2 linked regions of the Pseudorhodoplanes sinuspersici genome follow. The protein of the gene in region 2 interacts with the protein of the main gene of each other region in a pairwise test. Links are inferred from orthologs where the notes say so. Each region holds a gene or a part of one and is shown on either strand. Other genes may lie near its edges.

Evidence for each region.
Region 1: the proteins of ligA (region 2) and leuS interact in binary tests that used the Escherichia coli proteins (3 or more experiments, as listed by UniProt). The link is inferred for Pseudorhodoplanes sinuspersici from one-to-one orthologs.

Annotation. Positions count from the first base shown.
Region 1 is NZ_CP021112.1:1,654,960-1,661,160, forward strand. The notes cover bases 963-4,129. They hold leuS (leucine--tRNA ligase), read right to left. Parts: upstream 3,797-4,129; coding sequence 1,163-3,796; downstream 963-1,162. Other genes in these bases: lptE (LPS assembly lipoprotein LptE), read right to left, coding at 963-1,029; CAK95_RS08175 (DUF2171 domain-containing protein), read left to right, coding at 3,964-4,129. In the rest of the region: holA (DNA polymerase III subunit delta), read right to left, coding at 1-443; more of lptE, read right to left, coding at 607-962; more of CAK95_RS08175, read left to right, coding at 4,130-4,197; CAK95_RS08180 (YggS family pyridoxal phosphate-dependent enzyme), read left to right, coding at 4,312-4,983; CAK95_RS08185 (ATP-binding protein), read right to left, coding at 4,987-6,201.
Region 2 is NZ_CP021112.1:347,992-353,956, forward strand. Bases 1,344-4,274 are described here. They hold ligA (NAD-dependent DNA ligase LigA), read right to left. Parts: upstream 3,916-4,274; coding sequence 1,771-3,915; downstream 1,344-1,770. Other genes in these bases: CAK95_RS01725 (alpha/beta fold hydrolase), read left to right, coding at 1,344-1,361; CAK95_RS01730 (hypothetical protein), read right to left, coding at 1,421-1,660; CAK95_RS28980 (hypothetical protein), read left to right, coding at 4,022-4,177; recN (DNA repair protein RecN), read right to left, coding at 4,187-4,274. Also shown: CAK95_RS01720 (multidrug effflux MFS transporter), read left to right, coding at 1-418; more of CAK95_RS01725, read left to right, coding at 465-1,343; more of recN, read right to left, coding at 4,275-5,857. UniProt on the Escherichia coli protein: DNA ligase that catalyzes the formation of phosphodiester linkages between 5'-phosphoryl and 3'-hydroxyl groups in double-stranded DNA using NAD as a coenzyme and as the energy source for the reaction.

The sequences.
Region 1 (6,201 bases), 1.3 Mb from region 2 along the record:
GCAATGTCGCGGTCGCTGTCGGCATAGCAGGCAATGACGGCTGCGTTCTTGGCTTTCTCGCACAATGTCCGCAGCGGCGCGGTCTTGCGAAGGTCGCCGGCCTCGATCACAACGCGACAATCGGGCGAGGGCGCAGCAAGGACGGCTTCGACGGCTGAAGCAATATTGCGGCTGCCGGCCTTGACCCAGAGGGCTCTGCGCCCGCCGAACATCGGAATGGTGTTGGCCTCTTCGACGAGGCGATAGGGATTTCCCGACAGTTCGTCGCCGTCGATCCGGATCAGTGAAAAGACGTCGGCGGGATTGTCGACGGAGATTTTTGCGAGCGCTTCGGCGCGCTCATGCACGAGACCGGAATCAGGACCATAGATCAGCACGATCGGACGTGCCGGATCGGGCCGTGAAACAAAGGCATCTGCTTCGAAAGGTTTGACGGTGGTCATAAAATCATCGTGGCGTATCGCTCTCAATCGGCCTCATGGTGAGGAGCGCTTCGAAAGAATCGCGTCTCGAACCATGGGCCGCCCCGATCCTTCGAGACGGAGGCTTTGCCGCCTCCTCAGGATGAGGCGGAGAAAGAGAAACCCGGTAGACCAGATAAGATCATCAACCGCCGGAAACGAAATATGAGGCGAGGCGTGTTTTGATCTGTTCGGCAAGGATATTCGACGCGCGATTCTGTGCGTCACGCTCGCCGCGCTGACGGGCGAAACGCTGCTGCTGGCCAGGGATGTCATAGGACGAGCGCGAGAAGGCCCGGCCCGTCAACACGACCTTGTTGGTCGCCAGCTCGGTCAGGCTGTAAGTCGCGTCGATGCCGTAGATTTCCATATCCGGCCGGGCGGTGGTGGTATCGACAATCACCCGCTGATTATTACCGCTGATGTTGATCTTCAGCCGATAGGCCGGCGAGGCTGCCGCTCCGCCGCCGGTAAGTCCGAAAATCAGGGCATTGCGGATTTCATTTCCGAGGCGCGCCTCGGGCGTGCCGTTCGGCGCATCGATCTGCTCGACGTCAACCGTTGCCATGGCGGTGCTGACCGCAGGACTGCCACTGACCGCCGAGGCGGTCCCGTAAAGAGGTTGGAAGCAACCGGCCGTCAGCCCGGCGCTGGCCAACGCCAACCCCAGTGCCGCGAAGCGCCCGATCCCCCGTTTTCCCCTAGGCAACGACATTCACAATCCTTTGCGGGACAACAATGACCTTTTTAGGAGCTTTCCCGTCCAGGGCTTTCTTTACCGCATCAAGCGTTAAGACGGCAGCCTCAATATCCGAATTTCCGGCGTCCCGTGGCACGGTTACATCAGCCCGCTTCTTGCCGTTCACCTGAACAGGCAGGGTGATGGTATTTTCGACCAGCAGGCCGGTTTCGACCTCCGGCCAGCCCTGCATCGACACCAGGGACTGGTGGCCCAAGACCACCCAGCATTCCTCCGCCAGATGCGGCATCATCGGTGCGAAGAGCTGGACCAGGATGTCGCCGGCCTCTCGAATCGCAAAGGCGAGGTCGGGGGTGATGTCGGCCGGTGACGTGATATCGCCGATGGCCGAACTGAGCGCGTTGGCGAATTCATAAATATGCGCGACGCAACGGTTGAAGCGCAGCTTCTCGATATCCTCGGACACTTTTGCCAGCGCCGAATGTGCCGCCTTGCGGACCGCCGTCGCCGTCGCGCCGAACGAGGCCGGCCGGTCAGCCGGAGCCTTGGCCGCGATATCAGCAATCTCGCCGACCAGACGCCACAGCCGCTGCACGAAACGCCACGAGCCCTGCACGCCTTCTTCGGTCCAGATCACGTCGCGTTCGGGCGGCGAATCGGACAAGACGAACCAGCGTGCGGTGTCGGCGCCGTAACCGCCGATGATGTCGTCGGGATCGACCGTGTTGCGCTTCGACTTCGACATTTTTTCGATGTGGCCGATCTCGATCGGTTCGCCGGTCGCCGTCAGCGTCGCCTTGCGCTGATCGCCCATGCCTTCGATCGTGACCTCGGCCGGCATGACAAATGTGCCGTCCTGCTTGCGATAGGTTTCGTGAACGACCATGCCCTGCGTGAACAGGCCGGCGAATGGCTCATCGAGACCGATGTGGTCAGTCTTCTTCATCGCCCGCGTGAAGAAGCGGCTGTAGAGCAGATGCAAAATCGCATGCTCGATGCCGCCGATATATTGATCGACGGGCAGCCAGCGATCGACGACCTTGCGGTCGGTCGGCGCGGTGTCGATCCACGGATCGGTGAAGCGTGCGAAATACCAGGACGAATCGACGAAGGTATCCATCGTGTCGGTTTCGCGGCGTGCCGGTTTGCCGCACGAGGGGCACGCGACATGTTTCCATGCTTCGTGACGGTCAAGCGGGTTGCCAGGCCGGTCGAAGCTGACGTCCTCCGGCAATTTCACCGGCAGGTCTTTCTTCGGTACCGGCACGATGCCGCACGACTCGCAGTAAATGATCGGGATCGGGCAGCCCCAATAGCGCTGCCGCGAAATGCCCCAGTCGCGCAGACGAAAATTCACCTGTCGCGTTGCGACGGCTTTGTTGCCGCGCGTTTCGCTCTCGAGACGCTTGGCGACTTCGTCCTTCGCCTGCTCGATGGTCATGCCGTCGAGAAAGCGCGAATTGATCATCGTGCCGTCGCCATCATAGGCGGTGTCGGTGATGACGAATGTTTTTGGATCCTGACCGGGCGGACAAACGACCGGTACGTTGCCGAGCCCGTATTTGTTGACGAAATCGAGGTCGCGCTGATCATGCGCCGGGCAACCGAAGATCGCGCCCGTGCCATAATCCATCAGAATGAAATTGGCGACATAGACCGGCAATTGCCACGTTGGATCGAGCGGATGAACAGCCTTGATGCCGGTGTCGAAGCCAAGCTTCTCGGCCTTGTCGATCACTTCCTGCGCGGTGCCGTGGCGCTTGCACTCGGCGATGAACTCCGCGAGCTGCGGATTTTTCGCGGCGGCAGCCGTAGCCAGCGGATGATCGGGCGCGATCGCCATGAACTTCGCGCCGAACAAGGTATCCGGTCGCGTCGTAAAGACATCGAGTTCGGTTTCGCCAGCCGGTGTCGTCTTCGGATCGAGCGCAAAGCGGACGAACAATCCTTCCGATCGCCCGATCCAGTTGCGCTGCATGAGGCGCACCTTGTCGGGCCAGCGATCGAGCATGTCGATCGAATCAAGCAGGTCCTGCGCGTAATCGCTGATCTTGAAAAACCATTGCGTCAGTTCGCGCTGCTCGACCAGCGCGCCGGAGCGCCAGCCGCGTCCATCGATCACCTGCTCGTTGGCGAGCACGGTCTGATCAACTGGATCCCAGTTCACCTTCGATTGTTTGCGCTCGACCAGCCCCGCTTTCAGGAAGTCGAGGAACATCGCCTGCTGGTGACGATAATAATTCGGGTCGCAGGTCGCGATTTCGCGTGCCCAGTCCAGCGACAGCCCCATCGACTGGAGCTGCTTCTTCATCGCGGCGATGTTGTCGTAGGTCCAGGCCCTGGGATGGACCTTGCGCTCCATTGCGGCATTTTCCGCCGGCATGCCGAAGGCGTCCCAGCCCATCGGATGCAGAACGCTGAAACCCCTGGCGCGCTTGTAGCGGGCGACCACGTCGCCCATCGTGTAGTTGCGCACATGGCCCATATGGATGCGCCCCGAAGGATAGGGGAACATCTCGAGCACGTAGTATTTCGGGCGCGGATCGTCGTTCTTGGTCGCGAAAATTTCGCGATCGGTCCAGGTTTTTTGCCAGCGCGGCTCGGCGTCGCGGGCGTTGTAGCGCTCGGTGCTCATCAATGATTGGCTCAGGGTCAGAATTGAGGCGGAAAGGACACGAAAACTCCTTTCTGGTCAACGGCCTGTCACAAGGCATTGGGCCGGCCGCAGCCGCCAAGATATGGACTCTCCCTGGAACTTTCACGGCCGCCTGCCGGTTTTCCTGCCATCAACAGGAGGAGACAATGGTGAAAGCGCGAGAAATCCACCATGAGATGGAAGTTGTTGGGACCGACGGCGCGCATGTCGGCACAGTCGATCACATGGAAGGCGCGAAGTGGATCAAGCTAACCAAGAATGATCCCGCAGCCGGAGGCGAACACCACCTGATTCCCATCAAATGGGTCGATCACATCGATAACCAGGTGCATCTGAACAGAGCGTCGGCCGATGCCATGAACCAGTGGCAGACCGTATAAGCGGACATAGTCCAGCGGGAGTAAACGCTTCGCCAGAAGAGATCACGGGTAACGTCAGATCGGGCGTTCGAGGGCTTTTTGCATCATGCGGTGACGACCGTTATAGACCCGCGGATGTCCGAAACCACCGTCACTGCGGCACTCACCGACGTAAAGCACCAAATCGCGGCAGCGTGCCACGAGGTCGGGCGCGATCCGGCGACTGTCACATTAATCGGGGTCAGCAAGACATTTGAGGCCGATGCGATCGAGCCGGTCATTGCCGCCGGTCAGCGGGTGTTTGGCGAGAACCGGGTTCAGGAAACAAAGGGGAAATGGCCGGGCTTGCTGAAGCGCCATCCCGGCCTATCGCTCCACCTGATCGGGCCGCTCCAATCGAACAAGGCGAAGGAAGCGGTGGCGATGTTCGACGCCATCCATTCCGTTGACCGGCCAAGCCTGTGCGAGGCGCTGGCCAAGGAGATCGGCAAGCAGGGTCGATCGCCACAACTTTTCGTTGAAATCAACACTGGCGCCGAGCCGCAAAAGGCCGGCATCTTGCCGGAGGCTGCCGACGCATTCCTGCGGGCCTGCAAGGATACCTACGGGCTGACGATTTCAGGTCTGATGTGCATCCCGCCATTCGATGAGGCGCCAGCGCCGCATTTTGCCCTCACGGCGAAAATCGCGGCGCGCAACGGACTGACACAGCTCTCAATGGGCATGAGCGCCGATTTCAAGATCGCGATCCAGTTCGGCGCGACGCATGTGCGGATCGGTTCGGCGATCTTCGGCGCGCGGGGCTGAATATTACCGCCACGTCTTCGGCAGATCCGGTGTTCCAAGTCCAGTACGATCAAGCGGCGCCTTGAGAATGCGGGAGCGTACTGAATCGGGCGGTTCAAGAATTTGCTGTGGCTGCACAGGTGGCGCGTAGCCGAAGTCGTAAACATCATCATCATGATGCTTTTGACTCATGGTCGCATTGCGCCAGCGTTCGATCACCGACACGATCAAGTCTGAACCCGCGTCAGCGTCAGCGTGTCCGCTGCTGCCAACATCGCTGCTCGGCCGGAACTGTTGCGGTAACTCCCTGAATTTCATCTGCATCGGCAAAGCGACGCCAGGCCCGAAGACGAATGCTTCGGCTGTACCAAGCGATGGAACGAATGTCAGAAGGCTCGACGCAGCATCGGATACGGCGGATCGGATCAACGCATGATCGCGATCGTTCGACAATCGCATGACGAACAATGTGTTGCATTGAGAGATAATATTGGGATCGATCTCCGCCGGCCGCTGCGTGACCAGTCCAAGAAATACGCCGTACTTGCGTCCTTCTTTCGCAATGCGCGACAAAGCACGCCGTGTCGGTCCGAATGCGACCTTGGCGTCGGCCGCCGCATAACGATGCGCTTCCTCGCAGATGAAAAGCAGTGGTGCAACACCATCACTCCACAAGCCGAAATCGAACGCCATGCGGCTCAATACCGAGACAACGGAGTCGACGACTTCCGCCGGGAAACCGCCGAGTTGCATCACAGTCAGCGGTTTGTTGTTAGCCGGCAGACGAAACAGATTCGAAATGATCTCCGCCATTGTGTCGCCACCGACATTGGCGTTTTCGAACATGAAAGCGTAGCGCGGATTGTTGCGGAAGGTCTGAATTCGCTGCAGCAGTTTATAATGGTGCATGCGCGAGGAGCGATTTTCCAGCTTGCCCATGCGCTCGTCGATCAACCCGATCAGGTCCTCGATGCGATAAGGCGCCGGCGTATCGGCGGTGAAGCCTGCATTCTTTGGATCGCGGCGTTTTGTCAGAAAACGATCATTGGCATTGCGGTATTGGAGATAAGCGCCCTTCGCCAGCGGAATGACCTCGGAAAGAATCTCCACTTCTTCGTCGACGCCCGGCCGCCTTCCGAAGAAAGCATCGATTGTTTCTTCGAAATTGAACAGCCAGAACGGCAGGCGAAGATTGCGCGGATTCAGAACCTGCGCTTTGTCGCCGAAACAGCGGCCATA
Region 2 (5,965 bases):
CATGCTCGGCAATTTCGTGACGGCGCGGAATTCGCAACGTTACGGCATCGATCGGATGATCCATTTCGGTTTGCTCAGCATGCTCGTCGGAGCCGTGCTGATGATGGCGACAGTCGCGCTCTGGCCGTATGACGGGCCGTGGACCATCTTCCTGCCGCAGATATTGATCTCGTTTGGCAACGGCGTGTTTCTGCCAAACTGCGTCGCCGGAGCCGTCAGTGTGCGTCCTCAGGCCGCGGGCACGGCATCGGGCATCACTGGTTTCTCGCAGATGGCGGTGGGCGCTGTGGCCGCCCAAGGCATGAGTCACCTGGTTGCCACCGCCGAGACGGCAATGCCGCTCTCGATCGTAACGCTGGCCCTGTCAGTGGTCTCGAGCGCGGCGTTCTACGTGTTTCTTACCAAGCGGGGAACGTAATTACGCGGTCTGAAATTGAGCTCCAGCCCCCGTGAGGGAACAGCTCATGTTTTCTGGCTTCGAGAGTACCGGGATAGAGACAGGCGAAGCTCGCATTTTCCTGCGCCGGGCAGGTGCTGGCACACCGCTGCTGTTGCTGCACGGATTTCCGCAAACGCATGCGATGTGGTCGAAGGTGGCATCACTCCTCGCGCCGCATTTCACTGTCATCTGTCCCGACCTGCGCGGCTATGGACAAAGCTCCTGCCCGGAATCCACGCCTGACCACGCTCCCTATTCGAAACGCGCCATGGCGTCCGAGATTGTGGCCGTCATGGAGCAACTCGGATTCGCGCGATTTTGCGTCGCCGGTCATGATCGCGGCGGCCGCGTCGCCTATCGTCTGGCGCTCGATCATCCCGAACGTGTCAAACGTCTCGCCGTCCTTGACATCCTCCCGACGGCCGACGTCTGGAATCGGGCGGACGCGAAGTTCGCTCTTGGCTACTGGCCCTGGCTGTTGCTGGCGCAGCCCGAGCCTTTGCCTGAGCAACTGATTGCGGCTGCGCCTGCAGCCATTGTCGACACCGCGCTTGACGGCTGGGGCACGCCTGCCTCCGCGTTCGATCAGGAAACACGGAGCGCCTATATCGACGCTCTGCGCGACCCGGTGCATATCCACGCCATCTGCGAGGAATATCGCGCCGCAGCCACCATAGACCGCGAACATGACATCTCGGACAGAACCAACGGCCGGCGCATTGCTTGCCCTGTCCTCGTGCTCTGGAGCGGACGCGGTCCTTTGAACACCTGGTACGAGGCCGCCGGCGGACCGCTCGGGATTTGGCAAGACTGGTGCAACGAACTAAGCGGTATGCCACTTGAAGCCGGACATTTCTTTCCGGAAGAGAAGCCGGACCAGACGGCACACGCATTGCTGGAATTCTTCAAACCGCATCGCTGACGCGCCACACATCAATGGCTCCTCCGGGAGCGCATCAAGCATTTGGATTCAATCGCCGCTCATTCCGGCTCACCATGCTCGGCCATGCAGGCACGATAGATGTAAAACTCAGTATTGCCATATTCCCATTCTGGATATTGCGCGGCCCGGGCGCTGCATTCATGGATCGCTGCGGCGCGCGCCGCAGTGACGATGAAATGGCCCTGCGCGTCGTAATGGCCCTGGGCTTTCGGGAATATCAAACCAAACGCGGCGTAAGCTGCAAAGGCGGCAGCCTTGTACGGATCTGAAATGTCCACAACGTTTCTCCTTCCAAGTCACGCCCCGCTAGTGGGTACGTGGTGCCTGGGAGAAAACACGTTTGATCAATCTTGCCGCAAAAACACAGGCGACTGAAAACCCGCAGACATTATTGTCCGGTCATCGTCAGCCATTCGTCCTCCGTCAGCACCGTGACGCCGAGCCCCTGCGCTTCGGTGAGCTTCGAGCCGGCACCGGGACCAGCCACGACATAATCGGTCTTTTTCGACACCGAACCCGCGACCTTGGCACCCAGCCGTTCGGCCTGAGCCTTGGCTTCATTGCGGGTCATCTTCTCCAGTGAGCCTGTGAAGACAACGGTCTTGCCGGCGATGGCCGTATCTTTCTTCGGCTTCTCGGCGTCCAGAATCATCACCTGTTTGGTCAGGCGCTCGACGATGCCGCGGTTATGGCTTTCGCCGAAATAGGCGGCGACCGCCTGAACCACAGTGTCGCCGATCTGATCCAGCGCATCCATATCGGCGATGGCGTCCGCGTCACTCTTCGCGACCTTCAGACAGGCATCGTGGAATGCATCCCACGAGCCATAGCCGCGCGCCAGCGCAAGCGCTGTCGTCTCGCCGACATGGCGAATGCCGAGCGCGTAGATGAAACGATCGAGCGAGATTTCGCGCCGCTGTTCGATCGCCGCGAACAGATTGCGCACTGAAGTTTCGCCGTATCCCTCCTGCTCTTCCAGCCGGATCGCCCTGTTGCGCTGTGACAGCGTAAAGATATCTGCAGGTTCTCTCACCCATTCCTTCTCGAAGAAGAACTCGATCTGCTTTTCGCCCAGTCCGTCGATATCGAATGCACGCCGGGAAACAAACAGCATCAGATGCTGGATCTTCTGATAAGGACAAGCGAACTCGCCGGTGCAGCGCGCGCGCGCGCCTTCCTCGCCCGTGGCGGTTTCTTCGCGCACGACATCGGTGTGCAGCGGGCACGGGCAGGTCTTTGGAAAATGGTAGGGCTTGGCGTTTTTCGGCCGCTTGTCGATGACGACATCGACGATCTGAGGAATGACGTCGCCGGCGCGCTGAACAATCACGGTATCGCCGATACGGATATCGCGGCCATCGCGCAAAGGTTCGCCTTTGCCGCCGATGCCCTTGATATAATCCTCATTATGTAACGTCACGTTCTGCACGATGACGCCACCGACACCAATCGGTTCAAGCTTGCCGACCGGTGTGAGGGCGCCGGTGCGGCCGACCTGTATCTCGATGCCCTTGAGCACCGTCATGGCACGCTCGGCCAGGAATTTGTGCGCCATCGCCCATCGCGGCGTACGCGAAATGAAGCCGAGCCGCTCCTGCCAATCGATGCGGTCGACCTTGTAGACGACACCGTCAATGTCGTAATCGAGATGCGAGCGCTGCTCTTCGATCTTGCGATGGAACGCAATGAGTTGCTCGACCGAATGACACAGCTTGGCGAGCGGATTGGTCTTGAAGCCGCAGCTCTCGAACCATTTGACCATGCCCGACTGCGTGTCCGCCGGCATGTCGCTCATCTCGCCCCAGGCATAAGCGAAGAAACCGAGCGGGCGCGATGCAGTAATGTTCGGGTCCTTCTGACGCAGAGAGCCGGCCGCCGAGTTGCGCGGGTTGGCAAAAACCTGCTCGCCGGCCGCCTGCTGGCGCTCGTTGAGTTTGAGGAAAGCCTGCTTGGTCATATAGACCTCGCCGCGCACCTCGCAGATCGGCGGCACATGCCGACCCTTCAGCTTCTGCGGCACGTCATGCAGCGTGCGGATATTGGCGGTGACGTCTTCGCCCGTCGTGCCGTCGCCGCGTGTCGCCGCCGTAACCAGTTCGCCATTCTCATAACGCAGCGACATCGACAGGCCGTCAATCTTCGGTTCGGCGCTGAAATCGATCCTCTCGTCTTCGCTCAGCTTGAGGAAACGGCGGATGCGCGAAGCGAAGTCGATGACATCCTGCTCGCTGAAAGCGTTGTCGAGCGACAGCATCGGCACGGCATGCCGGACCTTCTTGAATCGGCCGGTCGACGCAGCGCCGACGCGCTTCGACGGCGAATCCTTGCGGATCAATGCGGGAAAGCGCGCCTCGATCTCATTGTTGCGCTGACGCAGGGCATCGTATTCGGCATCGGAAACCGTCGGCGCATCCTGCTGATAATAGCGCTTGTCGTGCTCGGCGATCAGCTTGGCGAGCCGCTGCAATTCACCCGCGGCTTGCTCTTCGGTGAGCTTGTCGGTCGGCGTCAGAGGGGATGCGCGTTTGGCCATGGTATGTTACTTCGTCGTTCCGGGGCCGGACCTTGTCTTATTTGTCATTGCCCGCGCAAGCCAGCAATCTGCTACCCACGAGCATGTGAGACAGCAAAGACCTGCGATGAAACCCTGGAAACTCGTTGTCGCCGCCGGCGCGATCACGCTGGTCTTCATCCTGTTCGTGGGGATCGAACGCCAGCGCAATTGCCGCTATGCGGACGGCACGCATTGCGGACTGTTCGGGACCGCCCCCGGCAAGTTCGGCGATCCGCGGTGAGGCCGCCGGCTACGCCGCCGCCTTGATCAGCCGTTCCGCCGCGGCACGGGCCTCATCGGTAATTTCGGCGCCCGCCAGCATACGGGCGATTTCCTCGCGGCGGCGCTCCGCAGCGACCTCATTCACACGCGTCGCCACACGCTTGCCCTTATCGAGTGCGTCCTTGGCGATGACGTAATGGCGGCTCGCGCGTGCGGCGACCTGCGGTGCATGGGTCACGGCGATGGCCTGCACGCGTGACGCAAGCTTGGCGAGCCGCAGGCCGATCGCGTCGGCAACGGCGCCGCCGACCCCGGTATCGATTTCGTCGAAGATCAGTGTCGGCGCAGAGCCCTTGTCGGCGAGTACCACCTTCAATGCGAGCAGGAAGCGCGCGAGTTCGCCACCCGAAGCGACCTTCATCAGCGGGCCAGGCCGCGTGCCCGGATTGGTCTGCACCCAGAATTCGACGCGATCAAAGCCATGCGGCCCTGCCGCATCCTTGTCGCTCATGATCGATGTGGAAAACACCGCGCGCTCCAGCTTCAGCGGCTTGATCTCGACATTCACAGCCTTGTCGAGCTTCGCCGCCGCTTTCACCCGCGCCGATGACAAGGCTGCGGCCGCGTCGCGGAAACGCGCCTCTGTTTCGGCAGCGACCCTTTCCAGCACCGCCAGCTTTTCCGCGCCGGCATCGATCAGCGCCAGATCACTCGCATACTTCTCGGCCAGCAACGCAAGACGATCGACCGGCATGTTGTATTTGCGGCCGGCGGCTCGCAACGCGAACAACCGCTCCTCGATGCGTTCCAACTCCGCTGGATCGTAATCGGCCGCACGAAGCGCCGCTTCGAGATGGACACGGGCTTCTTCGATCGAATTCAGAGCCTGATCCAGCGCCTTGATGGCTGGATCGGTCAGCGCCGGCGCTTGCGCCGAGCGGCGCTCCAGCCGGCGAATGGCGGCAGAGAAGCCCGGAACCGGCGATGCATTGCCAGCGACAGACTCATAAGCATCCTGCAGATCGCCAGCGATCTTCTCGGCCTGCATCATGGCGGTGCGGCGCTCGGCCAGCGCTGTCTCCTCACCTTCCTCGGGCGCAAGCTTGGTCAGTTCACCCACGGCATGCCGCAGATAATCGGCCTCGCGCTGCGCCCGCTCGACCTCGGCGCGGTGACTTTGCACCGCCTCCGCTGCAGTACGCCGCGCATCCCAGAACCGCGCCACCCTTTCGGCATCGTCATCGAGACCGGCATAGGCATCGAGCAGCCGGCGATGCGTCGCGGCATCGACCAGTGCGCGATCGTCGTGCTGGCCGTGAATTTCAACCAGCATGGCGCCGAGACTTTTTAATACCTGCACCGACACTGGCTGGTCGTTGATAAACGCACGCGTTTTGCCGTCGGCGGTCTGGACGCGGCGGAGGATCAGTTCCTCGTCGGGATCGATACCCTGCTCTTTCAGCAGCGCGCGCGCGGGATGTTTGGGCGCGAGATCGAAAACAGCGGTCACCTGCCCCTGCTCCTGGCCCTGGCGCACCAGCATCGCATCACCGCGGCCGCCGAGGGCCAGCGCAAAGGCGTCGAGCAGGATGGATTTGCCGGCACCGGTCTCGCCGGTCAGGACGACGAGCCCCTTGGTGAAATCGAGATCGAGCTTCTCGATCAGAACGATATCGCGGATGGACAGACGGACGAGCATCTCATTTGCCTTCGCATTGCCCGGTACCCGATCAGATTCGCGGATGAGGAATCCATTCGCCGGACATGCAGCTATGAAGACTCAACAAGATGAACATAACAAGAACAA